DNA from 3 places in the Pseudoxanthobacter sp. M-2 genome. Region 3 is predicted to be linked to each of the others. Evidence: riboswitches for the same ligand, from Rfam matches in the RefSeq annotation. Region 3 holds a riboswitch; each other region holds the start of a gene.
What was found. A riboswitch is a leader RNA that binds a small molecule or an ion and turns the genes downstream of it on or off. The one in region 3 is predicted to bind thiamine pyrophosphate.
Positions count from the first base shown of each region.

Region 1: linked by a shared signal. The riboswitch ahead of thiM (hydroxyethylthiazole kinase) and the one ahead of thiB (thiamine ABC transporter substrate binding subunit) in region 3 are both predicted to bind thiamine pyrophosphate.
Region 2: linked by a shared signal. The riboswitch ahead of thiE (thiamine phosphate synthase) and the one ahead of thiB (thiamine ABC transporter substrate binding subunit) in region 3 are both predicted to bind thiamine pyrophosphate.

Region 1 is NZ_JAWDIR010000022.1:219,474-225,219, forward strand. It holds gene RUR49_RS12755 (DUF2254 domain-containing protein) at 1-274, opposite strand, end outside; gene RUR49_RS12760 (helix-turn-helix domain-containing protein) at 507-1,430, shown strand; TPP riboswitch at 1,703-1,797, shown strand; gene thiM (hydroxyethylthiazole kinase) at 1,858-2,655, shown strand; gene RUR49_RS12770 (substrate-binding domain-containing protein) at 2,829-3,887, shown strand; gene RUR49_RS12775 (EAL domain-containing protein) at 4,022-5,746, shown strand, end outside.
Region 2 is NZ_JAWDIR010000011.1:804,357-810,102, forward strand. It holds gene RUR49_RS08740 (hypothetical protein) at 1-293, shown strand, start outside; gene RUR49_RS08745 (Lrp/AsnC ligand binding domain-containing protein) at 308-544, opposite strand; gene RUR49_RS08750 (hypothetical protein) at 801-1,613, shown strand; gene RUR49_RS08755 (carboxymuconolactone decarboxylase family protein) at 1,788-2,246, shown strand; gene RUR49_RS08760 (sigma-70 family RNA polymerase sigma factor) at 2,243-3,133, shown strand; TPP riboswitch at 3,213-3,315, shown strand; gene thiE (thiamine phosphate synthase) at 3,304-4,044, shown strand; gene thiD (bifunctional hydroxymethylpyrimidine kinase/phosphomethylpyrimidine kinase) at 4,041-4,859, shown strand; gene RUR49_RS08775 (UDP-2,3-diacylglucosamine diphosphatase) at 5,012-5,746, shown strand, end outside.
Region 3 is NZ_JAWDIR010000022.1:387,116-392,861, forward strand. It holds gene thiQ (thiamine ABC transporter ATP-binding protein) at 1-519, opposite strand, end outside; gene RUR49_RS13460 (ABC transporter permease subunit) at 503-2,101, opposite strand; gene thiB (thiamine ABC transporter substrate binding subunit) at 2,109-3,173, opposite strand; TPP riboswitch at 3,286-3,396, opposite strand; gene maiA (maleylacetoacetate isomerase) at 3,539-4,186, opposite strand; gene RUR49_RS13475 (fumarylacetoacetate hydrolase family protein) at 4,183-4,875, opposite strand; gene RUR49_RS13480 (maleylpyruvate isomerase family mycothiol-dependent enzyme) at 4,886-5,674, opposite strand; gene RUR49_RS13485 (cupin domain-containing protein) at 5,691-5,746, opposite strand, start outside.

The sequences.
Region 1 (5,746 bases), 170 kb from region 3:
TGGCGCGCGGCGTGACGTTGGAGGTCGCGGCGCTGTAGGCTGCCACCATCACCGTCAGCGAGAAGGTGGTGACCGCGAGCATGCTCGAGGCGAGGATGTTGAGGATGCTGTCGACCGCGTCGGCGCCGATCTTGCCCGGCAGCTCCCACGGGATGAAGCGCTCGGCGACGATCGCGAGCAAGGCGGTGGCCACGCCGAGCACGGCGAAGAAGCCGGCGCGCACCCACAGGCGCCGGCCGAGTCGCAGCGCCATGAAGCGCCATTTCGAGATCATCGACGATCGCCCCCCTGCGTCCGGGCGGAAGCGCCTGCCGATCGGTTGGGCACCGGTCGATCGGACGTTGCTTCCGAGCCCGAAGCTCGCCTCTCACCGCGTCGCCCGGAACGGTCCGATGCGACCGGGCGAACCCCTGCACAACACGGGATCGCCGCTGGCGTTCCAACCGGCCGCCCCACCGCCCCCGGCCGCGCGCCGGGCCGCGTCCGCCTAGCGGAGGATGCGCCCCTTGGCCAGCCGGCGCCACGGCGAGATTCCGCGCTACCGGCTCTATGGCGAGACGGACGAGGAGCGCGAGGTCGGCTTCCTGCACGTCGAGACGATCCGGGCGCGGGCCTCCCTGCACGACTGGACGATCCGCCCGCACCGCCACCGCGACCTCCACCAGGTGATGGCGGTGGCGGCGGGCGGCGGCGTCATGGACCTCGAGGGCCGTCGGCTGACGCTCACCGCGCCGATGCTGATCTCGACCCCGCCGGTGGTGGTGCACGGCTTCGCCTTCGAGCCCGGCACCGAGGGCTGGGTGGTGACGCTGTCGGCCGAGGGGCTCGCAGCGGCGCTCGCCGCCTTCGGCGACCCCGGCCTCGCCGGCGCGGCGAGCCACGCCGCCCAGGTGGCGCTCTGCGGCGAGGAGGCGGCCGAGACGCTGGCGGCCTTCGCCGCCATCGAGCGCGAGGTGCGCTTTCCGCGCGCCGGCAGCCGGGCGGCGATCCTGGCGCGGGTATCGCTGGCGCTGGTCGCCGTCGCCCGCGCCGTCGAGGCCGGGCCGCACGGCGGCAGCGACGCAGCCGGGGCGGCCGGCGCCGTGGGCACCGACCTCGCGAATGCCGATGCCGCGCTGTTCGATCGCTATCGGCGGCTGGTCGAGGAACGCTTCCGCACGCAGCCGCGCATCGGCGCGCTGGCGTCAGAACTGGCGCTGAGCGAGGGCCGCCTCAACGCCGTCTGCCGCCGCGTCGCCGGCCGCTCCGCCCAGGAGGTGCTGCACGCCCGCGTGCTGCTCGAGGCGAAGCGCAGCCTCGTCTACACCTCGATGACGGTGGCCGAGGTCGCCTATTCGCTCGGCTTCACCGACCCGGCCTACTTCTCCCGCTTCTTCGCCCGCCGGGCGGGGGTGTCGCCGGCGGCGTACCGGGCGGCGGGGGAACGGTGAGGGGGTGGTTGCGTCCTCCCCCTGCCAGGGGGGAGGACAGCCGCGCCGCAGGCGCGGCAGGGGGGGGCCTGTCAATCCCAACGCGAACCTGAATTCGGATTCACAGGCCCCACCCTGACCGCTTCGCGGTCTGTCCCTCCCCCTGGCAGGGGAGGGACAGGTGCGCCTCATCCGCCTCGCCGCCCCGCCTCGCCGCCCCGCCTCGCCGCGGCCTTGGTGGCGGACTGCCACCCCTCCCCCCGCTTCCCCTCCCCGCGATCCCGTGTATCATCCGCCCTGCCTTGGGGTGCCGCGCACGCGGCTGAGATCACACCCATCGAACCTGATCCGGGTCGTACCGGCGAAGGGAACGGCGATGTGCCGCGGCCGGAGCTTCCGGTGACGCGGCCGCCCTCCCCGCCCCCGGACGCGAGGAGGAGACACGAGGATGACGACGCTTTCCGTTTCGCCCGGCGAGGCCCTCGCGCAGATGCGCGCGGCACGGCCGCTCGTTCACAACATCACCAACTACGTGGTGATGGGCTGGACGGCGAATGTGCTGCTCGCCGCCGGCGCGGCGCCGGCGATGATCCACGCCGAGGAGGAGGCGGGCGAGTTCGCGGCGATCGCGAGCGCCCTCGTCATCAACATCGGCACGATCTCGCAGCCGTGGCTGAACGGTATGCTCGCCGCCACCAGCGCGGCCAACGCCGTCGGCAAGCCGTGGATCCTCGATCCCGTGGGCGGCGGCGCCACTGCGTTCCGTCGCGAGGCGGTGGCTACGCTGCTCCTGGAACGGCCGGCGGTCGTGCGCGGCAACGCCTCGGAGATCCTGGCGGCCGCAGGGAGCGCGGCGACCGGGCGCGGCGTCGATGCCGCCGACGAGGCGGACGCCGCAGTGGAGGCCTGCGGGCGGCTTGCCGTGCGCTCGGGGGCGGCGGTGGTCGCCTCCGGCGCGGTCGACGTGGTCTCCGACGGCACCCGGCTCGTCCGCATCGCCAACGGCACGCCGATGCTCGCCGGCGTCACGGGCACGGGCTGTGCCGCCACCGCGCTGATCGGCGCCTTCCTCGGTGCCGGTTTGCCGGCCTTCGAGGCGGCGACCGCCGGCATGGTGCTGCTCGGCGTCGCCGGCGAGATCGCTGCCGATGGCGCGAGCGGCCCCGGCAGCTTCGCCGTGCGGTTGCTGGATACGCTCGCCGCCGTCACGCCGGCGGACCTCGAGGCGCGGGCGCGGGTGAGTTGAACCCGCGCGTGGCGCCAAAGTCCGGCGATTCCGGTTGGTAGGACCACGCCGGCGCGCTTAGAGTAGGCCCCGTATCCGGACGTTCATGCGCGGGTGTCGCCACCCGCGTGACCGGATGCATCGAGGAAGCAGGCCGCGACCCCCATCGCCACGGCCTGCCGGGGGCCACGGCCATGACGCTCGCGGGCGCCATCTCGACTGTGTCTGGCGTCCTCGGCGGCACTGCGCGCCGGGCGATCACCGCCGCCGCGCTGCTGCTCGCGCTCGCCGCCTGCGAGGAGGCGACGCCCCCGGCGCAGACGGCGGCGAGCAGCGAGGCGGCAAGCGACGCGGCGATGGTCGTGCCGCGCGTCGCCCTCGTCATGAAGACGCTGACCAATCCGTTCTTCCTGAAGATGGAGCAGGGGGCGCGGCGGGCGGCGGACGAGTTCGGGGCCGAGCTGCTCGTGCGCACCGGCGCCCAGGAGACCTCGATCGAGCAGCAGGTGGCGATCGTCGACGAGCTCGTCGCCGACAACGTCTCCGCGATCGTCATCGCCCCGGGCGATTCGGTGCGGCTGATCCCGGCGGTGAAACGCGCCCGCGAGGCCGGCATCCCCGTCGTCAACATCGACAACCGCCTCGACCCCGACTTCCTCGCCCGCTCCGGCCTCGTCGACGTGCCGTTCGTCAGCGTCGACAACGAGGCCGGCGCCCTGCTCGCCACCCGCCGCCTGGTGGCGGACGCGGCCGCCTCGCCGGACCGGCCACCGGCCGCCTTCGTGCTCGAGGGCATCCGCGGCGCCGACAATGCCGAGGCGCGGCGGCGGGGCGCCGTGCGCGGCTTCGAGGAGGCGGGCGTGCCCATCGCCGCCTCTGAAAGCGCGAACTGGAAGATCGACGAGGCCTACGACGTCACCAAGCGGGTGATGACAGCCCACCCGGAGATCACGCTCGTCTTCGCCGCCAACGACATGATGGCGCTCGGCGCCAGCCGCTACCTGCGCGACGCGGGCCGCTTCGACGTGCGCGTCGCCGGCTTCGACGCCCTGGATGAGGCGCGCCAGGCGATCGCTACCGGCGAGCTGCAGGCGACGGTGGATCAGCAGGCCGACCTGCAGGGCCACACCGGCGTCGCCTACGCCCTCAGCCTGCTGCGCGGCGAGAGCGTGCCGGCGGTGACGATGATCGACGTCATCGTCGTCGATGCGGAGACCATCAACGCGGCACCGACGCCGACCGGGGGGCCATGAGCCAGGATCCGGTCCAGGACCCGGCCGCCCATCCGGTGAGAGTTCAGGCGGGAGACCCGGCCCGCGACCGCGCATCCGGCTCGGGACAGGACCCGGCGCCCTCGTCCGAACCGACCGCGGCTTCCGGCTCCGCAATGGCGGGACCCGAGGGGGCGGCGCCGCGGCGGCGGCGGCACGCGAGCCTGCTCGTCAAGTTCGTCGCCTACATCGCCGTTCTCGGCGTGCTGCCGCTGCTGGTGCTCGGGCTGACCTCGTTCGAGGTGTCGCAGACCGTGGTGGACCGGCTGGCGGCACGCTATTCGGTGGCGCTGCTCGAGGCGGAGCGGGACTATCTCGACCTGCAGCTCGAACAGGTGGAATCGCTGATCGGCAGCATCGTCAGCGTCGACGACATCGTCGACGCGGTGTCGCAGGAGCGCATCGAGACCGACGCCTACACCCGCCTCGCGACGCAGGCGAAGGTCGGCTACATCCTCAGCAACTACCTCTACATCCGCGGGCTCGTGTCGATCGACGTGCTCGCCGCCAACGGCACCTACTACCACGTTGGCGGCACCCTCGATTCCGCCCCGCCCGACAGCGACCGCCGCGGCGAGATCCTGTCGGCTCTCGCGAGCGCGGGCGAGCGGACGCACTGGTTCGGCATCGTCGAGAACCTCAACCCGCGCTCGCCCGACAGGCTGGTGATCACCGCCGGCCGCGGCATCTGGCGCACCGACCGCGAGACGGTGACACGGCGGGCGGTCGCCTCGGTGCTGGTCAACTTCGACGTCGACGCGCTCTACCGGCAGTTCGTGGTGTCGAGCCTCGGGGTCGGCTCGCATCTGATGGTTGTCGATGGCAGCCGGCGCATCGTCTACCACCCGCACGCCGAGCGCATCGGCACGACGGTGCCGGAGGACCTCATCGCCGCCCTCGCCGATCCGCCGGCGGCCACCGAGATGACGATCGACGGCGTCGAGACGCTGGTGACGGCGGTGCGCTCGAACCAGACCGGCTGGTGGGTGCTGGCGCTGGTGCCGCAGCGGACGATCCGGGCGGAGACGGCCGGCATTGCGCTCGCCACCTCGGTGGCGCTGCTGATCTGCCTCGCCTTCGTCGCCGCCGTCGGGTTCGCGCTGTCGCAGACGGTGGTGACGCCGCTGAAGCAGCTGACCGAGCGCTTCAAGCGCTTCCAGGCGGGCGATCCGGCGGCGCTGCGGCCGGTGCCGGTGAACGGCCAGGACGAGATCGCCGAGCTGTCCCGCTGGTTCAACACCTTCGTGCAGACGGCCGACGAGCGCCGGCGGGCGGACCGGGCGCTCCGCGACAGCGAGGAGCGCTATGCCCTGGCGATCCGCGGCGCCAACGATTCCCTGTGGGACTGGGACCTGAAGACCAACCGGCTCTATCTGTCGCCGCGGTGGAAGACGATGCTCGGCTACCGCGAGGAGGACGTGCGGGACGCGCCGTCGATCTGGTTCGACCGCATGCACCCCGGCGACCGCGCCGCCGTGCTCGGCGCGCTGGAGGACCACCTCGCCGGCCGCTCGCCGCATTTCGAGATCGAGCACCGCCTGCTCGCCTCCGACGGCACCTATCTGTGGATGCTGGTGCGCGGCCTCGCCGTCCGCGACGAGCACGGCGTGCCCTACCGCATGGCCGGCTCGCACTCCGACGTCACCGCCCGCAAGCGTGCCGAGGCGAAGCTGCGCCACGACGCCCTGCACGACGTCGTCACCGGGCTCGCCAACCGGCGGGCGCTGTTCGACCAGGTGGAGGAGGCACTCGCGGCGGCACGCGAGACGGGCCGGTCGGTCGGGCTCCTGATGTTCGACCTCGACCACTTCAAGGACATCAACGACACCCTCGGCCACGAG
Region 2 (5,746 bases), on a different contig from region 3:
TCACCATGAAGACGGACGGCGGCTACGACGTGGGGAGTGACGCCAGATTACGCCGACCAAGTGCTGACACGTTTGTGTTTGTCTCTGAGAGTATGGCGTTCGCCTTGCACATGATCGATGACATTCATGATGCGAAACGATCTGTCCATGTGGAAATATCAAGTGAAGCAGCCGGCGTCCTTGTCGCGGTGAACGGCAATGTGACAGGAGCCAAGGCCGCCGTCACACGCTTCATCACGGCCTGCTCGCTCCCGATCAGGCACGCTACGCTTTTGCCTCTCGCGGACGGGTGACGTCCCGGAGCCATTCAGAACGCCTTGAACGTCACGATCGTCTTGGTGTCCTGGATGCCGTCGATGGTGTGGACCTTCTCGGCGATGAAGTGGCCGATGTCGGCGGTCTCCTCGACATAGATCTTCACCAGCAGGTCGTAGTCGCCGGCCGTCGAGTAGACCTCGGAGGCGATCTCGGCGTCGGCGATGCGGTTGGCGACGTCGTAGGCCTTGCCGAGCTGGCATTTGACCAGAATGAAGAAGGGCTTCATGGGCAACTCCGGCACGCCCCGGAGCGGGGCCGCTGCAATCGATCGGACTGAACCGGAAGCCCGCCCAAGGAGCAAGAGGCAAGGCCCGTCCGGGGAGGGGTGGGGAAAGAGGCGCTTCTGATTTTCACTCGCATCTGTTGCGGACTCTTGCCATCCACCCCCCGACGCGCGCAAAAGAGAGGAAAGGCGGATCGTCCGGGCCGCGGACTTCCAGTGGCTGGACGAGCGCAACGCCCACAGACCCGGAGCCGATCCGATGCCGTCCCCTGCCATGAACGCCGCCGCCGCGTCCTCGTCCGTCGTCGTGCCGATGCCCCGCTCGCTCACCGAGCGCCAGCGCCGGGTCATCGCCCACATGGTGGCGGCCGTCGACAAGGCGGAATCGAGCGACCACCCGTTCTCGTATTTCTACGCGCGGGAGCTGTTCCCCGCCGACTTCTACCGCGACATCCTCGCGAGCCTGCCGGAGAAGTCGGTCTACTCGCCCATCAACATCGAGCGTTGGCGCCGGCCGAACGGCGAGAGCACGCGCGACCGCTTCTTCCTGTCGCGCGAGGCCCTCGACACCCTGCCGCCGGGACTGAAGCAGTTCTGGCGCGAGATGACGGAAATCCTGACCTCGCCGGAGCTGAAGCAGGCGGTCTTCCGCAAGCTCGCCACCGACATCGCGCTGCGCTTCGACACGACGCCTGCGAAGGTCGGCGACATCCAGGCCTGGCCGCGCTGCACGCTCCTGCGTGACACCGAGGGCTACCGCATCAAGCCGCACACCGACGGTCTCGAGAAGATCGTCACGATGCAGATCTATCTGCCGCCTGACGAGAGCCAGCGCGACATCGGCACCGTTCTCTATGAGGAAGACGGCTCGCTCATCGCCAAGCTGACGCGCCGCTCGCTGAAGAAGTTCAAGAAGTTCGAGTTCCTGCCGAACACCGGATACGCCTTTGCGGTCAACAATCGCAAGGGCAAGAAGAGCTGGCACGGCACCGAGACGCTCGCTGGCTCGGTCGGGACGCGCAACACTATCATGAACCTCTACCGCGGCACTTCGGAAGAGGAATATTACTGATCGACGAGGCTGATGGGTGGTTGCTGCCCGTCGGCATGGTCTGAGGTCGGCCGCGACCCGCGGCCGCGCCGACGTGGACGGTCGGCAACATTTTTGCGGATCGGTGTCACACCTCGTCGGTCTGTCTCGTCCTGTCTCCGAACCCGGGCTCATCCGGGCAACGAGAGGACGACGATGACCCCCCGTATCGACCTGTTCAAATCCGCCCCCGACGCCATCAAGGCCATGATGGGCCTCGAGACCTATGTCCGGGCGAGCGGCCTCCCGACATCGCTGATGGAGCTCGTGAAGATGCGGGCCTCGCAGCTGAACGGCTGTGCGTTCTGCCTCGATATGCACGCCCGCGATGCACGCAAGCACGGTGAGAGCGAGCAGCGGCTCTATCTCCTCAGCGCCTGGCGGGAATCGCCGCTCTTCAGCGACAGCGAGCGCGCGGCGCTGGCGTGGACCGAGGCGCTGACGCGTCTCCCGGAGTCAGGCGTGCCCGATGATGTCTACGACGAGCTCACCCGCCACTTCTCGGAGGCCGAGATCGTTCGCCTGTCCATGCTGATCGTCGCGATCAACGGCTGGAACCGGCTCAACGTCGGCGTTCGTGCCGTGCATCCGGTCGAGGAGCGCAGTGCGGCGTGAACGCCACGTTGCCCCCGTCGTCGGCGCCGGCGGATGGCTTCGAGCCGCACCGGCGCCGGCTGCGCGGCCTTGCCTACCGCATGCTGGGCTCGGTCGCCGATGCCGAGGACGTCGTCCAGGACGCGTTCCTCCGCTGGCACGGAGCCGACCGGGCCGCGGTGGACGATGCCGGCGCCTTCCTGTCGCGCGTCGTCACCCGGCTCTGCCTCGACCGGCTGAAGTCGGCGCGGGCGCGGCGGGAGACCTATGTCGGCTCGTGGCTGCCCGAGCCCGTGCTCGAGGCCGATGCCTTCGGCGGCGGAGACGCGGAGGATGCAGCCCTCGACCTGTCGGTCGCGCTGATGCTGGCGCTCGAGCGGCTGTCGCCGCTGGAGCGTGCCGCCTTCCTGCTGCACGACATCTTCGATGCGAGCTTCGACGAGATTGCCGCGACGCTGGGACGATCGCCGGCGACCTGCCGCCAGCTCGCGACCCGCGCCCGCCGCAATGTCCGCTCCGAGCGGCCGCGTTTCCCCGTGCCGACGGAAGAGAGCGAGCGCATCGCGCGCGCCTTCCGCGCGGCCGCCGACAGCGGCGACGCATCGGCGCTCTCGCAGGTGCTGGCCGCCTCCGTCGTGCTCACCGCCGATGGTGGAGGGCGCGCCTCGGCGGTGAAGGATCCGCTCGTCGGCCGCGAGGCGGTGGCGCGCTTCTTCAGCCGGCTCGCCCGCGCGCCGCTCGGACCGGGCGTCGTCCGCGAGGCGCGGATCAACGGCCTGCCGGGCTATGTAACGCGCCACGCGGACGGCACCCTGCAGACCACCGCCTTCGAGATCGAGGACGGCCTGATCACCGCCATCCACGTCGTCCGCAACCCCGACAAGCTCTCGCACGTGCCGCCGCCGTAGAGGTCGACGCGGGTCGCATCGGGGGCGTTGGCCCTGGTTCAGCGCTTTGACATCCGCCTGCCGCCGCGGCTACGGTGCCGCCTCCTCATGGGGGTGCCCGTCCGGGCTGAGAGGTCGTGCGCGACCAACCCCTCGAACCTGAACCGGGTCATTCCGGCGGAGGGAATGGGATGGCTGCTCACCTCGCACAGACACTGTCGAGAACCGCTGGTCCGGGTGGTTCGCCTCTGCCGGCCGGGGCTCGCGCGCGCCGCAGCGTCGACCACTCGGTCTACATTGTCCTGGACCCGTCGGCCTCGAACGGTCGGCCGCTGACCGACATCGCCCGCGCCGCGGTGGCGGGCGGCGCCACCCTCCTGCAGTACCGCGACAAGCACGCATCCACCGGCGAAATGGTCGAGACGACGCGGGCGCTCCTCGCCGTGCTGGCGGGCTCGGGCGTGCCGCTCGTCGTCAATGATCGCATCGACGTGGCGCTCGCCGCCGGCGCCGACGGTGCGCATGTCGGCCAGGACGACATGGCCGTCGCCGACGCGCGCCGGCTGCTCGGTCCCGACGCCATCCTCGGCCTCAGCCTGAACTCCGTCGCCGAGGCAGAGGCGGCCGAACTCGACCTCCTCGACTATGTCTGCGGCCAGTGCGCCTTCGCCACCGGCAGCAAGGCGGACGCACCGCCGCCGATCGGCGTCGCCGGCATTGCCGAGATCGCCGCGACCGTCCGCCGGCGCGTGAGGGCGATGCCCGTCGGCGCCATCTCCGGCATCACCGCGGAAAATGCCGGCGCCGTCATCGCCGCGGGGATGGACGGTGTCGCCGTCATCTCCGCAGTCTGTGCCGCACCCGATCCTGCAGCTGCCACGAGAGCGCTCCGCCGCGCCGTCGATGCTGCCCGTGCCGAGGCCTCCGCATGACTGTTCCGACGACGCCGATCGCGCTCTCCATCGCCGGCACCGACCCGACGGCGGGCGCCGGCCTGCAGGCCGACCTCAAGACCTTCTCTGCCCTCGGTGTCTATGGCGCCACCGTCGTCACCGCGCTGGTGGCCCAGAACACCACCGGCGTGCAGGCGATCCAGGAGATCCCGCCGGCGTTCGTTCGCGCGCAGATGGATTCGGTCTTCTCGGACCTCGCCGTCGCGGCGGTGAAGATCGGCATGCTGTCGCAACCGGCGGTCATCGAGGCGGTGGCCAGCGGGCTGGAGGCCTGGGCCGGGCCGCCCATCGTCCTCGACCCGGTGATGGTGGCAGCCTCGGGCGACCCGCTGATCGCCGACGCGGCGGTGGCGGTGCTGACGCGGCGGCTCTTCCCGATGGCGCTGCTGATCACCCCGAACCTCTTCGAGGCCGCCCGGCTGCTTGGGCGTTCGCCGGCGGTTGACGAGGCCGAGATGGTGGCGCAGGGGACGGCGCTCCTCGATCTCGGGCCGGCGGCCGTGCTGGTCAAGGGCGGCCACGCCACGGGCGACGAATCGGCCGACGTGCTCGTTCAGTCGGGCCGCGATCCGGTCTGGTTCCGGGCGCCGCGGATCGCGACCCGCAACACCCACGGCACCGGCTGCACCCTGTCCTCGGCGATCACGGCCGGGCTCGCCAAGGGCGCCGCCCTGGAGGAGGCCGTGGGCGAGGGCAAGCGCTTCATCGCCGCCGCCATCGCCGCGGCGGACCGGCTGACGATCGGCCGCGGCCACGGCCCCGTGCACCACTTCCATGCGCACTGGCCCGCCTGACAGCCGGGAACCTCGTCACAATCCTGAAATCGGAATCGTGTCTCTCGGCGGCCGAGCGCGCCGGCGAAGTTGTTCCGGACCGCTCGTTCCGCCGAATCTGCCCTCCGGTGGCGGCGGCTGCCAGGTCGGCCGGCGCGAGCAAGGTTCCAGCCATGAGCGACGACGCTCCCACGCGTCTGTGCCGCACCATCTTCCTGTCCGACGTGCATTTGGGGACACGAGGCTGCCAGGCGCACCTGCTGCTCGACTTCCTGCGCCATCATGATGCCGAGACGATCTACCTCGTCGGCGACATCATTGACGGCTGGCGCCTCAGGCGGGCGTGGTACTGGCCGCAGGAACACAACGACGTCGTGCAGAAGCTCTTGCGCAAGGCGCGCAAGGGCGCCCGGGTCGTCTACGTCCCGGGCAATCACGACGAGTTCCTGCGGGATTATCTCGGCACGCATTTCGGCGGCGTCGAGGTTGTCGATTCGACCATCCACGAGACGGCCGACGGCCGACGGCTCCTGGTCATCCACGGCGATCAGTTCGACATCGTCGTCCGACACGCCAAGTGGCTCGCATTCCTCGGGGATTGGGCCTACACTGCCGCCCTCGGAATGAATACCTGGCTCAATGTGGGCCGGCGCAAGATCGGCCTCACCTACTGGTCGCTCTCCGCCTGGGCGAAGCTGAAGGTGAAGAACGCGGTGAACTTCATCGGGAAGTTCGAGGATGCCTTGTCGGCCGAGGCGCGACGGCGGGCCGTCGACGGGGTGGTGTGCGGCCACATCCATCATGCCGCTTTGCACGACCTCGGCGGTGTGAGTTACATCAACACCGGCGACTGGGTGGAGAGCTGCACCGCTGTGATCGAATCCCATGATGGAACGCTTGAGCTCGTC
Region 3 (5,746 bases):
GTCGACCAGCGCGATCATCTCGCGGCGGAGGTCCTGGTCAAGGGCGGAGAACGGCTCGTCCAGCAGCAGCAGCGGCCGGTCGCGCACCAGCGCGCGGGCGAGCGCGACGCGCTGGCGCTGGCCGCCGGAGAGCTGGTTCGGCCGACGTGGGCCGAGGCCTTCGAGGCCGACGCGGGCGAGGCCAGCATCGACGCGCGCCCGGTCGGGGGCCGTCAGCCGCAGGCCTGGATGGATACCGAGGCCGACATTGTCGGCGGCGGTGAGGTGCGGGAAGAGGTTGTGCTCCTGGAAGACCAGCGTCAGCGGCCGCTCGGCCGGCCCGAGGGGCAGGAGATCGCGGCCGTCGAAGGTGAGCGTGCCGGAGGCGGGGCGAACGAAGCCGGCGATGGCGTGCAAGAGCGTCGTCTTGCCGCCGCCGGAGGGGCCGACGACGGCGCAGAGCGCGCCGCGCGGCACGGTGAGGTCGTAGCGGGCGGAGAAACCCGCCATCTCGACCGCAAGTTCAGAGACGATCAGCATCGGGACCTCCGCCGAGCCGGCGGGCGAGCAGGAAGGCGGCGAACGTGACGACGCCGATGAGAAGCGCGATGGCGGCCGCCTCGTCCAGGCGGTAGCTGCCGAGGCGCTGGTAGAGCAGCACCGGCAGCGTGACGAGCCGGCCGGAGCCGAAGAAGGCGGCGACGCCGAGATCGCCGAAGGAGAGCGCCAGCGCGGTGGCGAAGCCCGCCGCGAGCGGCGCCCGCAGCAGCGGCGCGTCGACGATGCGAAGGCGCGCGAGGCCGCCGATGCCGAGGCCGTCGGCAAGCCGCCCCCAGCGTTCGCCGGCGAGCATCAGCGGCGGCTCCACCCGTCGCAGCACGAAGGGCAGCGCGATCAGGCCGTTGACGAGCACGATCAGCGGCGCACCCAGCGCGAACGGGTTGGTGACGGCGCGGGCTGCGACGAACAGGCCGGCGGCGAGCGCGATCGGCGGCACTAGCAGGATGGCGAAGGCGGCGAGGCGCGGCAGCATGGCCCAGCGCGGCGCGGCGCGGTCGAGCTTCAGGTGGCGGGAGAAGGCGGCGAGCGACAGCGCCAGCGCCGAGGCGAGCACGGCCGCCGGCAGCGCGATGACGGCGCTCGTCACGGCGGCGTCGAGCACCTCGCGATCGAGGAGCCGCGGCAGCGCCGGCACGCCGGAGATGGCGACGGCGGCAACCGGCACCGCGACGACGGCGAGACCGGCGAGGCCGGCGAGGGTGTCGATCGCGCGCGGCAGGGCGGCGGCGCGGTCCGGCCGCGGCTGCCGCCAGCCGCCCTCCCCGCCTTCCGCCGGCCGCCGCTCGAGCGCCGCGGCGACGCCGATCAGCGCCAGGCAGCAGAGGATCTGAACGCTCGCCAGCACCGCCGCGCGGCCGAAATCGGCCTCCGACATGATCGCCTCGTAGATCGCGACCTCGAGCGTCGCCGCGCCGGGGCCGCCGCCGAGGGCCAGAACGATCGGGAAGCTCGTGAAGCAGAGCAGGAAGACGAGGCCGCCGGCGCCGGGCGCCTCGCGAAGCAGGATCGGCCGGTCGATCAGCCGGAAGATCGCGCCGGGCTTCATGCCGAGCTGCTCGGCAAGGCGGAAGTGCTCACCGGGCACCGCCTCCAGCGCCGCGAGGAAGACGCGGGCGCAGAACGGCGCGTTGAAGACGGCGTGGGCGATGAGGATGCCCGGCAGGCCGTAGAGCCAGCGGCCGGTGGAAAGGCCGATGGCGTCGCTGATCTCGCGGACGTAGCCGGCATTGCCGTAGACGGCGACGACGCCGAAGATCACCACCACCGGCGGCAGCACAAAGGCGAGGTCGAGCAGCGCCAGCACGGCACCGCGACAGGGAAACGCCGGCCGGCGAGCGAGCGCCAGCGCGAGGCTAGCGCCGAGGATGAGCGAGATCGCCGTCGAAAGCGTCGCCTGCAGCACGGTGAAGGCGAGGATGCCGCGCACATAGGCCCACGGCACCGCCGGCAGGGTGCCGGCGGCCGAAACGAGGCCGACCGCGGCGATCGCGACGACGCCGCCGACGAGGGCGAGCGCCGCGCCGCCGGCGAGCGCCGACGGCGCGAGCGTAAGGGCTCTCACCGGGAGGTCAGTTGCCGTAGGCGGCGAGCCACGCGTCGATCCAGGCGCGGCGGTTCTCCTGCACCACCTTCGGATCGAGCAGGAAGCTCTTCCCCGGCTTCGGCAGCGCCGCAAACGCCGGCGGCAGTTCGCTCTCCGGCAGCGCCGCCGGATACATCCAGTTGCCGGTCGGGATCGCCGACTGGAAGCCGTCGGAGATCATGAAGGCCATGAATTTCTTCGCAAGTTCGGGATCGTCGGTCGCCTTGGTGATGCCGGCGACCTCGATCTGCACGTAGTGGCCCTCGGGGAAGATCGCCGCGTGGAAGCCTTCCTGGTTCTCGGCGATGACGTGGTAGGCGGGCGAGCTCTGGTAGCTCAGCACCATGTCGGCCTCGCCCTCGATGAACATGCCGTAGGCTTCCGACCAGCCCTTCGTCACGGTGACGATCTTCGGCTTCAGCTTCGCCCACGCCTCGCCGGACTTGTCGCCATAGACCTCCTGCAGCCAGAGCAGCAGCCCGAGGCCGGGAGTGGAGGTGCGCGGGTCCTGGATGAGCAGCGTCGGACCGCCCTCGCCGTCGACGAGCTCGGCGAGGCTCTTCGGCGGGTTGGGAAGCTTCTTTTCGTTGTAGACGAAGGCGAACCAGCCCCAGTCGAAGGGCAGGAAGGTCTCGCTCGTCCACTCGACCGGGATGGTGAGGCCGGTCGGCGTGATGCCGTGCGGGGCGAACATCCCGCTCGCCTCCGCCTCGCCCATCAGGTTGGTGTCGAGGCCGAGCACGACGTCGGCCTGGGTGGCGTCGCCCTCGAGCTTCAGGCGGGCGAGCAGCGTGCCGCCGTCGTCGGCCGTGACCCACTCGAGGGTGCAGTCGCACTCCGCCTCGAAGCGCTCCTTGATGGTGCCGCCGGGGCCATATTTCGAGGGGAAGCCGTCATAGGTGTAGACGGTGAGGACGGGCTTGTCCTGGGCCGCCGCCGGGCCGGCCGCGAAGGCACCGAGGGCGAGCGCGGCGGTGAGGGCGGTCGCGACCGAGCGGCGAAGGCTGGGCGTGCGGGAGCGGTCCGGCTGGTTCTTGTCGGGCTGGTTCATAGAGCGGCATCCGGTGCGCGGGGAGCGGGAAACCGGGACGCGGCCATCCAGCGGCGCGGGCGAGCGCCGTCGGACTGAGAACGAGCAAGGGGGTAGCATTCGATTGAAGGCGCAAAGGCCGTCATCTCGATCCCTCCGCCGGCACGACCCGGATCAGGTTCGACGGGTTTACGGCTTGAAGCCGCCTCTCAGCCCGTGGGAACGGGCACCCCGTGAGACGAGTGGGACGTTAGACGACGAAGGGGGTGGGCCGCAAGGGTGGGACCGACGTCCGGATGGAGACCGACGCGGGGTCCGCGAACGGTGAAGGCTCGCAAGCGCGAAGGGCAGCGACGGGAGGTTCGAGCGCTCCCGGTGCCACGGCCTCAGGGCTCGGCGTCCGGCTGGCGCGCCGGAGCGGCGTCGGCGAAGGCGGGGATCTCGGCACAGGCGGCGGCCACCGCCCGCAGCCGCGGCATGGCCGAGGTGTCGACGCCGAAGCGGTCGGCCGAGGCCATTTGCGGCACCAGGCAGACGTCGGCGAGGCCCGGCCTGTCGCCGAAGCAGAACCGCCCGTCGCCGCCGCTCCGCACGACGAGCGCCTCGCAGGCGGCGAGCCCGTCGCCGAGCCAACGCGCACACCAGGCATCGAGCCCGGCCTGTGTCTGGCCGAGCTCCTCACGCAGATATTTCAGCACCCGCAGGTTCTGCAGCGGATGGATGTCGCAGGCGATGACCTGGGCGAATCCTCTGACCAGCGCCCGGTGCTCGGGATCGGCGGGAAGCAGCGGCGGCGCCGGGTGCGTCTCCTCCAGCCACTCGATGATCGCCAGCGACTGGATGAGGGTGGTGCCGTCATCGAGCTCGAGCGCCGGCACCAGGCCTTGCGGACTGAGCGCCAGATAGTCCGGCGCACGCTGCTCGACCCGCCGCAGGTGGACGAAGCGATGGTCCTCGATCGCCACGCCCTTGAGATTGAACGCAATGCGGCACCGCCAGGCGGCGGACGAACGGAAATAGCCGTGGAAGATCATTCGGCCGGTCCTACCCTCAGCTCGATCGGCGGCAGGCCGTCGATGCCCCCGTGGATGACATCGCCAGCTACGACGGCGCCGACCCCTGCCGGCGTACCGGTATAGATCAGGTCGCCCGGCGCCAGGTGGTAGAAGCGCGACAGGTGGGCGACGAGCTCGACCGTCGACCACACGAGGTCGGACAGGTGGGCGTCCTGCTTCACGACGCCGTTGACGCTGAGCCAGATGCGCTGCGGCCCGATGGTGCCGACCTCGGCCGCCGGCACCAGCGATGAGATCACCGCGGACTGCTCGACGTTCTTGCCGAGATCCCACGGGCGCTGCTTGGCGCGGGCGGCGAGCTGCAGGTCGCGCCGGGTCATGTCGAGGCCGCAGCCGTAGCCCCAGATGGCGGCGGTCGCCGCCTCCGGCGAAGCCCGGAAGACGGGCGCCCCGATCGCCAGCACGAGCTCCATCTCGTAGTGGAAGTTCCCGGTGCCCGGCGGATAGGCGATCGTGGCGCCGCTCTGCACGAGCGCCTGCGCATCCTTCAGGAAGTAGAACGGCGCCTCGCGATCGACCTCGACGCCCATCTCGGCGGCGTGCTCTGCGTAGTTGCGCCCGACGCAGAAGATCCGGTGGACCGGATAGTGCGCCGAACCGGCCGGCACCGTCGGATACTGCAGAGGCGGGAACAGATGTCGGGACATGAACGCTCCTTCAGAGCTCGGATGTCGGGTCGACCGCCACGCCGGGCAGCGGTTCCTCGTGCGAAAGGCCTGGTGCCGCCGGTCCGGCCGGCGGACCTCGCCCGGTGATCCAGCGGGCGAGGTCGGCGGCACGGCCGCGGATGGCGGAGCCGCCGGCGCCGAGGCGGATTGGGGACGCGCGATCGGTGGCAATGAGCGTGCGGTCGGGACCCTGCCAGGTCGCCGCCGCCTCGGCGAGGAGACGGTCGAGGAAGCCCTCCGGCGCGTCGCGCAGCGAGCCCCCGGCGTCGAGATCGACGGCGCCGAGCCAGAGCGCGCGGGCGCGAAGCCAGGGCGTGTCGCGGGTGGCGATCACGGACCCGTCCGGCAGCGTCAGGGGGGCGTCCCAGGCGGGGCCGGAGAGATCGCGCCATTCGACGTCGAGATGGGCGGCCGCGTGACTGACGAGGTGGCGCAGCGCCCGCGCCGGCAGCGAGGCGCCGTTCTCGATCTCCACCCTGCGGGCCTCCTCCGAGGCGTGCATCGGCTGCATGGCACCGCTCGCCGCACCCTCCGCCAGACAGGCGAGCGCCCGCGCCTGATAGCCGAGGCGGGCGACGACGTGCGCCCTCGTCCAGCCGGGCACAGCACTCGGCGCGTACAGCGCCGCGTCCGGCAGCTCGTTCAAAAGCCGGGCGACGCAGGCCGTGCCGAGCCGCGCCCAGAGCAAGGCCTCGGCCGGCGCTTCGGGTGCGTCATGGCGCGCGCCGGCGCCCTGCCGGACGCGCAGAGCGGCACGGGCCGCTTCGAGGGGATCCATCTCCGGCCTCCCCGCCTCAGCGGTCGCCACCCTCGACCTGTGTGCGGGCGAAGCTCAGCCGCTCCATGATCG